DNA from 3 places in the Enterococcus saccharolyticus subsp. saccharolyticus genome. Region 1 is predicted to be linked to each of the others. Evidence: predicted binding sites of a transcription regulator. Region 1 holds the regulator's gene; each other region holds the start of a gene.
What was found. Region 1 encodes LexA, which represses DNA repair genes until DNA is damaged. Its sites were predicted from a motif close to CNAACANNTGTTNG; they were not measured.
Positions count from the first base shown of each region.

Region 2: the regulator LexA is predicted to act here: its motif matches at 1,759-1,772, upstream of recX (recombination regulator RecX).
Region 3: the regulator LexA is predicted to act here: its motif matches at 1,836-1,849, upstream of uvrB (excinuclease ABC subunit UvrB).

Region 1 is NZ_CP118957.1:1,341,865-1,345,161, reverse strand. Features, by position in the region: gene PYW32_RS06950 (MFS transporter) at 1-52, shown strand, start outside; gene hemH (ferrochelatase) at 59-955, shown strand; gene lexA (transcriptional repressor LexA) at 1,037-1,654, opposite strand; gene PYW32_RS06935 (DUF896 family protein) at 1,830-2,072, shown strand; gene tkt (transketolase) at 2,174-3,297, shown strand, end outside.
Region 2 is NZ_CP118957.1:953,439-956,735, reverse strand. Features, by position in the region: gene mutY (A/G-specific adenine glycosylase) at 1-974, opposite strand, end outside; gene recX (recombination regulator RecX) at 964-1,746, opposite strand; gene rlmD (23S rRNA (uracil(1939)-C(5))-methyltransferase RlmD) at 1,953-3,297, shown strand, end outside.
Region 3 is NZ_CP118957.1:1,085,756-1,089,052, reverse strand. Features, by position in the region: gene uvrB (excinuclease ABC subunit UvrB) at 1-1,764, opposite strand, end outside; gene PYW32_RS05665 (amino acid ABC transporter substrate-binding protein/permease) at 2,018-3,297, shown strand, end outside.

The DNA of each region.
Region 1 (3,297 bases):
TTTAATGGTTGTTACACTGATTTTTATTTTTTATATGAGAAAGAAGGCATAAGTTGTCATGCAAAAGCAAGCAGTTTTACTAATGAGTTACGGAACACCAAATAATACAGAAGAAATTTGGGAGTATTATACCCATATTCGTCATGGAAAAGAACCTTCACAAGAACTTTACGATGAATTAGCTGGACGTTACGAAGAAATTGGGGGTGTTTCTCCATTAGCTCAAATTACTGAAGCACAACGTCTTGCTGTTGAAGAAAAATTGAACGAAATAGGTGAGGTAGAGTATCGCGTATTTACTGGATTACGTCATATTCAGCCATTTATTGAAGATACAGTCAAAGAAATTGTGAACCAAGGATTTACAGTGATTCATGGAATGGTACTAGCACCACATGACTCTAGTTTTATCAAGCAATATCATGATCGCGTAGAAAAAGAATTGACGGCGTATCCAGAAATTTCATACACTGCACATCGTCATTTTTGGCAACAAGATGGTTTTCAAGTTTTTTGGTCAGATCAAATTCAAGCGGCACTAGATACAGAGAAAAAACAAAAATTCTTGTTTACCGCGCATAGTTTACCAGAACGTTTGTTGTTAAATGGCGATCCTTATGTCGATGAAATTACGAATGCAGCAAAAGCCATTGCTGGCCGTGTTCATGGTGTATTAGACTTTGGGCATGCGTGGCAAAGTGCAGGACGGACTGCGGATAAATGGATTGGACCTCGAGTAGAAGATGTAACCGAAGAATTATTGAAAGAGGGCTATGAAGAAATTATTTATCTACCATTTGGTTTTGTTGCCGATAATTTAGAAACGCTATATGACAATGACATCGAATGTAAAGAATTAGTTGAAGAATTAGGCGGTATATATGGCCGTTTAAATATGCCCAATACGCATCCTGATTTTATCAGTGGTTTGGTCGCAGAAATTCTTTCAAACTAAACAAAAACGGTTATGGTATTCGTTGAAATAAGAAAAAAATATCCGAACGAGAATCTCGTTTGGATATTTTTTATCTAACTTTTAAAAATGACGATACAAACCAACAACTAACCCTAAGATTTTAACACTTGGTAAAATAATGGGGTCCATATAATCATTTTCTGGTTGTAAACGAATATGTGTTTTTTCTTTATAAAATCTTTTGCATGTTGCTTCATCTTCATCGGTCATCGCAATAACGATATCGCCATTGCCAGCGATGTCTTGTTTTCTGACAATCACTTGGTCACCATCTAAGATACCAGCATTTATCATGCTTTCACCACGTATGGTTAACATGAATAATTGCCCATTGTCTTCCATTAAATTTGGTGGGATTGGGAAGAAATCAGAAGCATCTTCAACTGCTAAGATGGGCTCTCCAGCGGTCACCACCCCTAATAAAGGAATTTGTTGCTGTTGTGCACCAATTGTTTCTAATCCAAGTGGAGTTAATTCTATTGCACGTGGTTTTGTAGGGTCTCTTAAAATTAAGCCTTTTTTCTCTAAACGTGATAGATGTCCATGAACAGTTGAGGTAGAGGAAAGTTGAACAGCTTCGCCAATCTCTCTCACGGTAGGAGGGTATCCTTTTTCACTGACACGAGTATGAATAAATTTTAACACTTCAAGTTGTCGGTTTTCTGTACGTTTTGCCAAAACGAACACCTTCTTTCCTTTATTTAAATCATTTATCAAAATGAAAAATATGACTAGTTTTCTTAAACGTAGTGTAACATAGGGTAAAAAAAAAATCAAACAAACGTTCGCTTTCTGTTTTGATTGTATTTTTCGGTTCTTTTGTATAAGATGGAGAAGAAAGGGGCTTGAAATCATGTTATCCAAAGAAAAAATCGAGCGAATTAATGAGTTAGCCAGAAAGAAAAAAGCAGAAGGTCTAACAGAAGACGAACAAAACGAACAACAGGCTTTAAGACAAGAATATATTAAGGCCTTTCGTGGTGGGATGAAGCATCATATTGAAGGGATGAAAGTGGTTGATCCAGAAGGTAATGATGTGACTCCTGAGAAATTAAAACAAATTCAAAAAGCTAAAGGATTACACAATAGAAAGTAAAATAAAAGATACCGATGCAAAAAGTGTTGATAATTGCAAAGGTATCTTTTATAATAGGTGTGTAATATAGGTAAAAAAAACCTAAATAGGAGGCGTTAGTATTGTTTGATAAAATTGATCAACTTGGTGTAGATACCTTACGTACATTAAGTATTGATGCTGTACAAAAAGCGAATTCTGGACATCCAGGATTACCGATGGGTGCTGCTCCAATGGCCTATGCATTATGGACGAAATATTTGAAAGTGAATCCAAAAACTTCTCGTAATTGGGTCGATCGTGACCGTTTTGTACTTTCTGCAGGACATGGTTCGGCGTTATTATATAGCTTATTGCATTGTGCAGGATACGATGTCACAACGGACGACTTGAAAAACTTCCGTCAATGGGAAAGCCGTACACCAGGGCATCCAGAAGTGGGGCATACAGATGGTGTCGAAGCAACAACTGGACCGTTAGGACAAGGGATTGCGATGGCTGTAGGGATGGCAATGGCTGAAGCACACCTTTCTGCGACATATAACCGTGAGAACTTTAATGTTGTAGACCACTACACATATAGTTTATGTGGTGATGGCGATTTAATGGAAGGTGTTTCTCAAGAAGCAGCTTCAATGGCCGGTCATTTGAAATTAGGAAAATTAATTGTTTTATATGATTCAAATGATATTTCTTTAGATGGTCCAACTTCAAAAGCTTTCACAGAAAACGTTGGTCAACGTTTTGAAGCATATGGTTGGCAACATATCCTTGTAACAGAAGGAACCGATTTAGTAGCTATTTCAAAAGCAATTGAAGAAGCACAAGCTGAAACAGACAAACCAACATTGATTGAAGTGAAAACAGTGATTGGTTTCGGTGCACCAAATGCGGGTACCTCTTCTGTACATGGCGCGCCATTAGGAGCAGAAGGCATTCAAGCAGCGAAAAAAGCGTACGGATGGGACTATCCTGAATTCGCTGTTCCTGAAGAAGTGGCTACACGCTTTAAAGAAACAATGGTCGATAAAGGTGCGCAAGCAGAGGAAGCTTGGAATGCTTTATTTGCAGAATATGAAACAGCTTATCCAGAATTAGCCAGCCAATTTAAACAAGCGTTTGCTGGCGAACTTCCAGAAAACTGGGAGGCAGAATTACCAACGTATGAAGTGGGTTCAAGTCAAGCAAGCCGTGTATCAAGTAAAGAAATGATTCAAGCGTTATCTAAAGCTGTTCCTAGTCTATG
Region 2 (3,297 bases), 390 kb from region 1:
TCACCATAGTGTTTCTTTTGCCAAACAACCGGAAAGTCATCAAAAATTTGTGGTGACAACTCTTCTGCCACTAAATCTGAACTCAATTGCTGTTCGTCATCTTTTTGCCAAGTATGAACGAATTCTGTGTATTCCTGTTTAGTGACTTCTTGTAATGGAAAATGCCACATTTTGGCTAATAGTCCAGTTTCAGGTCGTTGTAGCAATAAAAATTCATGATTGGCATTTTCAATCGCTCCAGCAATATAATAGACATCTTTTGGTTTCATTTTTTTCGTTTTAATTGGAAATTGTGTTTGACGCTTGTTTTTGTAAGCTAAGCAAAATTGTTGAATTGGGCATTCTTCACATCTTGGTGCAGTAGGATTGCAGATATTTGAACCTAAATCCATAAACGCTTGATTCATCTCACCAGGTTGTTCATGAGAAATAATTGCTCGTGTTGCTGCATCAAATACTTTCCGGCTACTAGCTTTAGCAATATCCTCGTCTATTTCAAATAAACGGCTAACCACTCGCATGATATTGCCATCAATCGCTGGTTCAGGTAAACCAAATGCAATACTACTAATTGCGCCTGTGGTATAAGGGCCAATTCCTTTTAATGTACTAATCTCTTCTGGTGTATTTGGAAAGACACCATCAAAGTCATCCATGATTTGTTGCGCAGCTACTTTTAAGTTTCGAGCACGCGAATAGTAACCTAAACCTTCCCAAATTTTCAATAACTTTTGTTCATCCGCGTTAGCTAGGTCTTGAATTGTCGGAAATTCTTCCATGAAGCGATAATAATAACCAATGACTGTATCGACACGGGTTTGTTGCAACATGATTTCAGAAATCCAAATATTATAGGGATGCGTATTCGCACGCCAAGGTAAATTCCGTTTTTCTTGGTGATACCAAGTTAAAAATATCTCTTGGAAAGAATGAATGGTATCTTCATCCCATTCCAACCAGTTTTCAGTCTCCATCTATTACTTCCTCATCAATAAATCGTTGGATTAAATCAAAATCAAATCCTTTTTGATACAATTTTTGTTTTATTTTTTGTTTATCTGTACGATGTCTACGGACTAATTTCGTCCCTTCTTTTTGTAATGCTTCCCATTCTTCTTCATCGTCTTTTTCGTTAGGAATTTCTTCCATAACAATTGTAATAACATCGTTAGAGAAGCCTTTTTGCATTAACTTCATGCGTAATTTTTGTAATGTTTCACGATGACTTTTCCCACGAATGGTTCGTAACATTTTATTCGCTGTTCGTAATCCAATTTCTATTTGTTGTTCGTTTGTATAAAGGATCATTACTTCTTGAATTACATCTTCTTTCACGCCTTTTTTACGTAGTTGCTGCATCAATGCTTGTGGCCCTTTATCACTCAAACGTAGTTGCGTACGAATATAACTCTGACCATACACGACATCATCAATCAATTGTAATTCTTTTAAGCGTTGAATAATTTTCTGACTGTCTTCGGTATTGATTTCTTTCTCTTTCAAATAACTTCGCATTTCTTGTTCTGTCCGAAGTTGATAACTAATATAATTCATCGCCATTTGTAAACCAACATCATATCCTGCGCTTTTTTTTAATTCTTCAAATGTCGTTTCGTCAATCTCGGTCCCTTTTAATAAACGATGACGAACTAATAAATCCTCAGAAATTCGTAACTCTCGTTTATCTTCAAAACTGACTTGATAAAAAGCACCTTTTTCTTTGCGTACATTTATTACTTTTAACATTTCTTCACCTCACGAACATACATTCTATTTTAAACAAAATAAACTGAAATAACCAATAAAAAGGATGCTATCAGAGGAATTGTTAGACCATATTTAACGGAGCAAAGAAACAATCAGAGTGAACACTCCATTTTACCATACTTTTTTAGGCAAGACGGATGAACTATGTTAAAATGGATAAGATTAATCTACATAAAGGAGCACTTATGTCAACTATACAACTAAATACTGGACAAACATTACAACTGAAAATTAAACGGCTAGGCATCAATGGTGAAGGTATTGGCTATTATAAACGTCTGATTATTTTTGTCCCGCGAGCATTACCAGGAGAAGAAATTATTGCCAAAGTAACCAAAGCAACACCAACTTTTGCTGAAGCAGCGCTAACGAAAATTGTCAAAAAAAGTCGTGATCGTGTACAACCTCCGTGTCATTTTTACGATCGTTGTGGCGGTTGCCAGTTGCAACATTTATCTTATAACAAACAATTAGATTTCAAAAAAGATTTATTAGCACAAGCATTAGCCAAATTCAAACCTAAGAATTATCAAAACTATGAATTGCGTGATACCTTAGGGATGGATGATCCATGGCATTACCGCAATAAAGCACAATTCCAATTACGCTATAATGCCAAACAAATGCGGGCTGAAGCTGGATTATATGAACAAAATTCCCATCGTCTTGTGGCGATTGACGATTGCTTGGTGCAAGAAAAAACCACGCAAAAAGTCATTAATACGGTCATGCAATTAGTAAACAAATATCAAATTCCAATTTACGATGAACGAAAAAATTCGGGAATTTTACGCACATTAATGGTACGAATTGGTATTGAAACGGGTGAAACACAACTAGTCTTCATTACAAATTCACCTAAATTACCACAAAAAAATGCCCTAATTCGTGAAATCAACCAACGTCTACCAGAAGTCGTTTCCATCATGCAAAACGTCCAAAATAAAAAAACATCTCTTGTAATGGGTGACGATACCCTCCATTTATGGGGCAAAGAAGCTATTGAAGAACATTTAAATGGATTAATTTTCGATTTATCGGCCCGTGCATTTTTCCAATTAAATCCGAAACAAACAAGTGTCTTGTATAACGAGGCCATTAAAGCACTCGAGATTACGGAGAATGAAACAGTGGTTGATGCGTATTGTGGTGTTGGAACAATTGGTTTAAGTGTGGCGGATAAAGCCAAAGAAGTGCGTGGGATGGATATTATTCCCCAAGCGATTGCCGATGCCAAACGAAATGCTCAACGTATGGGCTATGAAAACACCCATTATGAGACTGGCACTGCAGAAGATTTACTACCGAAATGGCTAAATGACGGATTTACACCTGATAGTATCGTAGTTGATCCACCACGTACCGGTTTAGACGACAAATTATTACAAGCGATTTTAAAACATACGCCTAAAAAGTTAGTCTACGTCTCCTGTAACGTCTCCACTTTAGCAAAAGATTTGAAAAAATTATCCACAGTTTTCAAAGTCGATTATTTGCAATCTGTCGATATGTTTCCACAAACAGCACGCT
Region 3 (3,297 bases), 260 kb from region 1:
AATCCCATGTTCCAGATTGTATGCTTCTTGAATGCTACGACGTCGAGACGTTTCATCAATCGCTCGTTGCATTGAATCAGTCATCTTATCTGCATACATAATGACTTTCCCTTCTGCATTCCGAGCAGCTCGGCCGATTGTTTGGACTAATGAGCGTTCGCTACGTAGAAATCCTTCTTTATCGGCATCTAAAATAGCCACTAATGAAACTTCAGGAACATCTAATCCTTCACGAAGTAAATTAATTCCCACTAATACGTCAAATTCACCTAGACGTAAATCACGAATAATTTCAGTCCGTTCTAACGTTTTAATATCACTATGCAGATATTTCACTTTAATTCCTAATTCTTTGAAATAATCTGTTAAGTCTTCTGACATTTTCTTCGTTAAAGTGGTAACAAAAACGCGCTCATTTTTCTCGACACGTTCATTAATTTCACCAACTAAATCATCAATTTGCCCCATAATTGGACGGACTTCAATCACTGGATCTAACAAACCAGTTGGACGAATAATTTGTTGAACCACATCATCCGTTTGTTCGTGTTCGTAAGGTCCAGGTGTAGCAGAAACATAAATAATTTGATTCACATGCTCTTCAAATTCGGTCAATTGTAACGGACGGTTATCTAAAGCGGAAGGCAAGCGAAACCCATAATCGACTAACATTTGTTTCCTTGCTCTATCGCCATTGTACATCCCTCTAATTTGTGGCATCGTAACATGCGATTCATCGATAACAATCAAATAATCTTTCGGAAAGAAATCGAGCAACGTATAAGGCGGTTCTCCTTCATGTCGTCCATCCATATGACGAGAGTAGTTTTCAATACCAGATGTGTACCCCATCTCACGCAACATCTCGATGTCATAATTTGTCCGTTGTTCCAAGCGTTGTGCTTCTAGCAACTGATTATTCTCTTTTAAAATGGCTAAGCGCATATCTAACTCTTGTTGAATAGAAGCAATCGCATGTTCCATATGATCACTATCGGTTAAAAAGTGCGTTGCTGGGAAAATCGACACGTGCTCGGTTTCTCCTAAAACTTCTCCTGTTAATGCGTCTACTTCTCGAATACGATCAATTTCATCGCCAAAAAATTCGACACGTAACGCACGTTCATCACGCGAAGCTGGGAAAATTTCTACCACATCACCACGGACACGAAAACGACCACGTTGGAAATCAATGTCATTTCTTTCAAATTGAATATCAATCAATGAACGTAACAATTCATCACGGCTAATTTCCATTCCCACACGGACAGAAACAACTTGTTTTTGATATTCCATTGGTGACCCCAAACCAAAAATACACGACACTGATGCAACAACTATTACATCGTTGCGTTCTAACAATGCACTGGTTGCAGAATGTCGCAGCTTATCAATTTCATCATTAATACTGGAATCTTTTTCAATATAGGTGTCACTTGAAGGAACATAGGCTTCCGGTTGATAGTAATCATAATAACTAACAAAATACTCTACCGCATTCGTTGGAAAAAATTCTTTAAATTCGCCATATAATTGGCCAGCTAATGTTTTATTATGCGCAATAATCAACGTTGGTTTATTTACATTTTTGATAACATTTGAAATTGTGTACGTTTTACCTGTACCGGTCGCACCTAGTAAAATTTGTGCTTTTTTGTTTGCTTGCACGCCTTCCGTCAATTCTCTAATCGCTTCTGGCTGATCTCCTGCAGGTTGATAGTTGGAGACTAATTCAAAATGATGAGTAGTATCTCTTTCAATCATAAATTGCATGCCTTCTTTCTTCTTTAAGCGTCTTAAAACAAACACCATCTACTTTTATTATTTTAACACAGCGAACATACTTTCGCTATTTTTTATAACTTTTCCCCAATAAAACCATGAAATATTGATATTTCTCACACTTAATGTCAGAAACAAAGATATTTTTTCGCAAATTTCGGCTATTTTCTTGCCTAGTATAAAAGCTTTGATATATAATTTTGTAATATCTGACACTTAGGAGGAATTATTTAATATGAAAAGAAAAACTCTATTCATTTCATTATTTTCGTTTGTTATGACGTTATTCTTTTTTGCAAGCACAACTACATTTGCTGCAGAAAAAACGTATAAAATAGGGACAGATGTCACATTTGCACCTTTTGAATTTCAAAACGAAAAAAATCAATACGTTGGGATTGACATCGATTTATTGCACGCTATCGCTGACGATCAAGATTTTGACGTTGATTTGCGCCCTCTTGGGTTCGATTCATCTGTACAAGGAGTACAATCAAATCAACTTGATGCAATGATTGCTGGGATGAGTATTACAGATGAGCGTAAAAAAAGCTTTGATTTTTCAGATCCATATTTTGATAGTGGGATTCAAATGGCTGTAAAAGCTGACAACAAAGACATCACTTCCTTGGATGATTTAAAAGGAAAAACAGTTGGTGCTAAAGTTGGGACAGAAAGTGCAACTTTCTTAGAAGACAACAAAGAAAAATATGATTTTGATATCAAAAATTACGATGATGCAACTGGTTTATATGGTGCTGTTAAAAATGGAACAGCCGTTGCAATTTTTGATGACTATCCCGTTTTAGGTTATGCCATCAATCAAGGGGAACAATTAAAATTAATTGGTGAACCTCAAGCTGGTAATTCCTATGGTTTCGCTGTTAAAAAAGGTGAAAACAAAGAATTATTGGACAAATTCAATGCTGGACTAAAGAAAATGAAAGAATCTGGCGAATACGATAAAATTGTCGCAAAATATATCACATCTGGTTCGGAAGAAAAAGCTGCCTCTGGTGAGATGAAAAAAATTGAACCGAAAAAAGATGTCTATGTCATTGCCAGTGACTCTGCCTTTGCGCCATTTGAGTTTCAAGATGAAAACAATCAATACATTGGGATTGACGTTGATTTACTAAACCGTGCCGCTGAATTACAAGGATTTACTATTAAATTTAATCACATTGGTTTCTCTGGTGCTGTTCAAGCCGTTGAAGGCAATCAAGCAGAAGGTATGATTGCAGGAATGTCAATCACCGATCAACGAAAAGAATCATTTGATTTTTCAGAGCCTTACTTTGAAAGTGGAATTCAACTAGCAGTGAAAACTGGAACAACAGGCATCGCTTCTTATGAAGATTTAGATAGTAAAACAGTTGGTGCTAAAGTTGGGACAGAGAGTGCTGACTTCTTAGAAAAAAATAAAGACAACTATGGTTATAAAATTAAGTATTATGATGCAGCCGATCAATTATATGATGCTGTTCGTGTAGGAGCAATTGATGCCTTAATGGA